2 regions of the Reinekea sp. genome follow, and region 2 is predicted to be linked to the other one. Evidence: predicted binding sites of a transcription regulator. Region 2 holds the regulator's gene; the other holds the start of a gene.

Region 1 (3,183 bases), on a different contig from region 2:
AAATCAGTCATAAAAATAATCTTAGGGCCGACCTGCTGACCCTTGCGGTGGCGCACCATGTGCTGCCAAAATCGCCTGACGCTAGCGCCCAGACCTTACAAATTCTGAGTAATAAAGCCAAGCATTTGATCGGCTGTGCTGACCACCTTGGAGTTCATCTCATAGGCGCGCTGCGTGGAGATCATATCGACCATCTCCTCGACGATGGTGACGTTGGAGTTTTCCAGAGCACCCTGAATGATCGCCCCGAAGCCGTCCAAGCTCGGCACGCCCGCGGCGGCCTGGCCACTGGCGGCGGTGGCTAAAAAGAGGTTATTGCCCAGGGCTTGGAGGCCGGCCGGGTTGACAAAATCGACCACCTCGATGTTGCCAATTTCGACCGGATCGTTGTCGCCGGCCGAGACTGCGGTGACGATGCCGTCGGTGCCGACCGTGATGGTCTTGGCCTGATCGGGTATAACGATATTGGGCTCTACTAGGTAACCGTTGGCGGTGACCATATTGCCGTCGGCATCAATATGGAAGGTGCCGTCACGGGTATAGGAAATGTTGCCGTCGGGCAGCATGACCTGAAAGAAGCCACGCCCGTTGATGGCCATATCGAGCGGCTGTTCGGTGGTATTGAGGTCGCCCTGCATAAACACCTTTTGCGTACCCACGGTGCGCACCCCGGTACCGAGCTGCAAACCCGAGGGTAGCTGGGTGTTTTGCGAACTTTGCGCACCCGGCTGGCGCTGAATTTGGTAGATCAAATCTTCAAACACGGCCCGCTCTTTTTTAAAGCCGGTCGTCGAGGCGTTGGCCATGTTGTTGGAGATAGTGGATAAAGCAATATCCTGAGCTTCTAGGCCGGTCTTACCGACCCACAGTGCTTTCATCATAACGGCAATCCTCTTCCTAATTCGGTCATACTGGGCTTAGCTCAGCTGTAAAATTCGTTCGGCGGCACGCGACATATCTTCGGCCGTTTTCATCATCTTGACCTGGGTCTCATATTGCCGATTCAGTGCCAGTATGTTGGTGAGCTCGGAGACCGGATTAACGTTGCTGGCCTCAACAAAGCCGGAGACCACTGTCAGTACTGGGTCGCCGGGCAAGATCGCCGGGCCGGCCAGGGGCCGGAACAAACCGTCGGTGCCCTTGGCTAAATTTTGCAAATCTGGGTTGACCATCTTCAACACGTCGATGGCAATCATCTCATCCGGGCCGGCACCGGCCGGGCGAATCGAGATAATGCCATCGCCGGCGATCTCAACCTTTTCATAGGGCGGCAAGACGATCGGCCCGCCCTCCCCGATCACCGACTGGCCGATGCCATTGATCAGTTCGCCTAACGGACTGACCGAAAAATCGCCACGCCGGGAATAGGCTTCCTGGCCTTGGACATCGATAACCGAGAAAAAACCATCGCCGGTTAGGGCCGTGTCCAGGTCATTGCCAGTTTCGATTAGGGTGCCGTCGTTAAAATCGGAGGCGGGTCGCTCGGTCAGGGCAAAGGCTCGCGATGGATGATGCTCACCCCAGACCGGAATAGCGCGCGCTTGGGCAAAGTCCGATTTGAAGGCGAAGGTGCGGGCGTTGGCCAAGTTGTTCGAATGCGAGGCTTGCGACAGCATATTATTTTTCGCGCCAGTCATGGCGATGTATACGGCACGATCCATGGTCTTGATCCACTAAACTGAGTATCTAAGACTAGTAAGCGAAAGCTGTGCCAGGTTTGTTTTTATTTGTTTGAGTCTGACGAGTCCGGCCTAGAGGGCCGTGCAGGTGGGGGCGATACAGGCGCTGCGGTTCTGAAACAAGGCGGCATTCAGGCAAGGACTGTCCCGTTGGCAACCGACATCGACGCAGTGTTGCCGCTTTTTGGTCTGGCGGGTTAGCCGCTCGCGCTGGGTCTTGGCGGACCCAATACGAGCGAAGACACGCCGTTAGGCGGTGAGCCGAGCTTACCTGAGGTTGATGATGGTTTGAGTGACGGCGTTAGTCGTCTCAATGGTCTTGGCGCTGGCCTGATAGTTACGCTGGGCGATAATCAGATGCACCAACTGCTGCGAAAGGTCCACGGTGGAGTCCTCCAAGGTCGCCGATTGAACCGTACCCAATAATCCGGTACCGGCCACCCCAATGGTCGGGCCGCCAGACTCGAAACTTTCCTGCCAGGTGGTCTGCCCGACCGCGGTCAGTCCTTCCATATTGGCGAACGATGCCAGCGCGACCTGACCCAAGGCTTCCGACTCGCCGTTGGTGTAACGGGCGTATACGGTGCCATCGGTGTCAATTTCAAGATCCTTCAATCGGCCACTGCTGTAACCATCCTGTTGAAAGTTATAGCGCGCAAAAGGGCCACCGTATTGGGTCGTGCCACCAAAGGAGATGGTGAAGTTGGAGTTCAGATTAGGATCGGGTATGGGTTGAATACCACCCTCGGCAACATTCAGTGACGAATAGGCGCCATTAGACATGCCTGCGTCGTCGATCGGATCCCAGTTGGAGATTAGGAAATCACCAGCACTGCCCTCGTTCAGCGTACCATCGGCGTTGAAGTTCAACGTAAAACTGGCAAAGGTAGGCACACTGTTTTCCGGAAAGGGTAAGGCCGGATCGGGGTCGCCGACGTTTTCACCATCAATCTGGGCGTAGACGGTCCAACTGTTCAGCGCCAACGGTTGCTCTGGATCTCCCTGATCCTTGACATAATAGAGCTGTACCTGATGCTGGTTACCGAGTGAGTCATAAGCGGTTAACGAGCCGGTATCATTGTAGGTGTTCGAATCATCCGGATCGAAAGCGTTGATGACGATATCGCTAAAACTGGACGACGTAAGACCGCCAAATAGACCCGCGACCCGAGGAACCGGCTCGGACAGAGTAAAGCCTTCATTTAGGATAATATCAACAGAGCCACCCACTCGGGCATTGGTGTCACCATCGACCACCCGCCCCAACGTAAGGGGCGGCGTGCCACTAGCGCCTTGAATGGTGACACCATCGGTCGAAGTGAGTGACTCGATCGCGATGGATATATCGATACCAATGCTGGACATAATGACCGCATCGCCGGTAACAGGGTCCAGGCTGGCGTCGATATTGTTGAGCAAGGTACCGGAGTAGGAATTAATTTCGTCGACGATGCCCTGAAGGTCATCGGCAACTATAATCTGTCCGTTAACAAAGAATTCCATG
Region 2 (3,183 bases):
CCCCAAGAGGCCTCTATTTTTCGTAAGCTGTCGGTTGCCGATAACATCCTCGCCGTCCTGCAAACCCGAAAAGACCTCTCCAAGCAACAGCAGAATGAACGGCTTGAGTCCTTATTGGCCGAGTTCAATGTCACCCACATCCGCACCAGTTTGGGCATGGCGCTATCCGGCGGCGAGCGGCGGCGGGTGGAAATAGCCCGGGCCTTAGCGATGGAACCTAAGGTGATCTTGCTGGATGAGCCCTTTGCTGGTGTCGACCCTATTTCGGTCGGTGATATCAAGGCGATCATCTATCATCTACAAAAACGCGGCATTGCCGTTTTAATTACAGATCACAATGTTCGGGAAACCCTCGATATTTGTGAAAAGGCCTATATTGTCGGCAATGGTCACATCATTGCGGAAGGTTCCGCTGAAGAAGTTCTCAGCAATCAAACTGTCCGTGAGGTATATTTAGGTGATCAGTTCCGTTTATAACATTCGAAGCGGTGGCCTTGATATTTTTAGCGTTGGAGCACATTTGGTGGGTATTGAGCAAGTATGAAGACATCCTTACAACTTAAAATGAGCCAGCAACTGACGATGACCCCGCAGTTGCAGCAGGCGATTAAGTTATTGCAACTGTCCACGCTCGACTTACAGCAGGAAATTCAGCAGGCGTTGGACACCAACCCCATGCTCGAGGTCAAGGAGGACGATGCCGATGCTCCAGAACACGCCAACACTCAGGAGCCACCCAATAATGACGACCGTCAGGTTGCTAAGACTGAGACCGATGACTCCACTCGAGAACTGACCGTTCAGGAAACCATTCCGGATGAGCTGGCAGTAGACAGCTCATGGGACGACATCTACACCCATCAACCCACTAGCCATGGGCTGCCGTCCGGCGATGATGATTATAATCTCGAAAACATCTATGGCACGACCGACTCACTACAAGATCACCTCTACTGGCAGCTGAACCTGACCCCGATGACCGATAAGGATCGGGTCATTGCTGAAACCATTTTGGAAAGTGTCGATGATGAAGGCTATTTGTCGAGCCCCGTAGCCGATATATTTGAAGGTCTGATGGTGGCCATCTCGTCCGATGATGATCCGCTCGATGAAGACGAATTCCATGCGGTATTACACCGTTTGCAACAGTTTGACCCACCGGGAGTCTGTGCGGTCAACCTAGCTGACTGCCTAGCGATCCAACTCAAGCAGCTCGCCACGGACACACCCTATTTAGCGCTGGCGATACGCATCGTCGAAAATCATATCGAGCTGTTGGGCATCAAAGACTTTGCGCAAATAATGCGCAAGGCGCGGATCAAGGAAAACGAGCTGCGCGAAGTCTTCCTACTCATACAAACACTCAATCCCCGGCCCGGCAATAGCATTGCCTCGGGCAAATCCGAGTACGTAGTACCAGATGTTATTGTCACCAAAGACATCAAAAACAATCGTTGGTTTGTTGAACTGAACCCCGATATAGCGCCGAAACTGCGGGTCAACTCCTCTTACGCCTCGATGGTCAAGCGGGCCGACAATTCATCGGATAACACCTACCTAAAGGACCACTTGCAAGAGGCTAAGTGGTTTATTAAGAGCCTGCAGAGTCGAAATGAAACGCTGCTCAAGGTCGCCACCACCATCGTTGAGCACCAACGTGGCTTCTTGGACTATGGCGATGAGGCAATGAAACCGCTGGTTCTGCACGATATCGCAGAGGTGGTGGGTATGCACGAGTCGACCATTTCGCGTGTCACCACACAAAAATACATGCACACCCCCCGTGGTATATACGAATTAAAGTACTTTTTCAGTAGCCATGTCAGCACCGATACCGGTGGCGCCTGTTCCAGCACCGCGATTCGCGCACTGATCAAAAAGTTAGTGCTCGCGGAAAATACTCGTAAACCGCTGAGTGACTCTAAAATTGCCGATTTACTCGGTGAACAGGGCATACAGGTCGCCCGACGAACCATCGCCAAGTACCGAGAGTCATTGAACATTCCACCGTCAAATGAACGTAAGAGTTTGATTTAGAGCCTAAATTTTTTAAAAAGTCCCTTGCAGTTTTGGCAATGAAGCGCAATAGTTAGAATATGAGTTACATAACGGTTTCACGATTACCGGCATCTGTTTGTCGGTGGACGGTGGCCTCATTTTCGACCACCGCCTGTGTACCAGCCCACTCTGGCTGGAAAGGTAAAAACTGCAAGAGGAGCAGCCTATGCAAGTTCATATCAGCGGCCATCACGTTGAGGTAACAGAAGCCCTCCAGAGCTACGTTTCAACTAAGCTTGAAAAGCTCCAACGACATTTTGACCAAATCGGCAACGTGCAGGTCACCCTCAGTATCGAAAAGGAGAGACAAAAAGCAGAAGGCTCGCTGAACATCAAGGGCGCCCAACTCCATGCAGACGCCGAACATGACGATTTATACGCCGCCATTGATCTAATGAATGACAAACTGGACCGTCAATTGATCAAGCACAAAGAAAAAACTGTCTCACGCAGCCACGGGTCATAACGAAAGCATGATTCCTCTGGACCAAGTATTGCGCCCCGAACGCACCTTTGTTGATGACTTCGGTGCGAGCAAAAAAAAGGTACTGCAAACCCTTGCTGAGCGCCTGTCCAAGACGCTTACTGGGGTATCGGATGTTGAGTTGTTTGACCAACTGATCGCTCGTGAACGGTTGGGCAGTACCGGTATAGGTTCAGGCGTTGCAATACCCCATTGCCGCCTTGTTGGCTTAGACAAGCCCACGGCGGCATTGGTTTTATTGACCAATCCTATTGATTTCCAAGCGATAGATGCCAAGCCAGTGGATCTCGTTTTTGCCCTGGTGGTCCCTATTGATGCTACCGATGAACATTTACAGCTGCTGGCGATGGTGGTTGAAAAGGTTAATGACCCTAAGTCTTTAGCTTTGATTCGCCAATGTCCTAGCGCGATGGCCCTATATGAGCAATTTGTAGGAGCCCCAAATAAGCAATAAACTGAGAATGGCTATGTCTTCTGAAAAAATCCGACTAATAGTGATTAGTGGCCGTTCCGGTTCCGGTAAGTCGACTGTCTTAAATACACTTGAAGATGCCGGCTTTAACTGCATCGACAATTTACCCCCAGCTTTATTGCCTGAACTGGTCAGATGGATGACTGAGTCCGCACCTCATAAACAGATA

What was found. The regulator sigma-54, encoded in region 2, starts transcription at its own class of promoters, with help from an activator protein. The targets are predictions, from matches to a motif close to TGGCACNNNNNTTGCTNT.
Region 1: the regulator sigma-54 is predicted to act here: its motif matches at 1,697-1,714, upstream of AC4FIC_RS05245 (flagellar basal body rod protein FlgF).

Annotation. Positions count from the first base shown of each region.
Region 1 covers NZ_CEYAVF010000008.1:28,393-31,575, reverse strand. The annotation lists gene flgG (flagellar basal-body rod protein FlgG) at 96-881, opposite strand; gene AC4FIC_RS05245 (flagellar basal body rod protein FlgF) at 918-1,661, opposite strand; gene AC4FIC_RS05240 (flagellar hook-basal body complex protein) at 1,947-3,183, opposite strand, start outside.
Region 2 covers NZ_CEYAVF010000022.1:17,169-20,351, forward strand. The annotation lists gene lptB (LPS export ABC transporter ATP-binding protein) at 1-477, shown strand, start outside; gene AC4FIC_RS09985 (RNA polymerase factor sigma-54) at 541-2,037, shown strand; gene hpf (ribosome hibernation-promoting factor, HPF/YfiA family) at 2,225-2,524, shown strand; gene AC4FIC_RS09995 (PTS sugar transporter subunit IIA) at 2,532-2,996, shown strand; gene rapZ (RNase adapter RapZ) at 3,010-3,183, shown strand, end outside.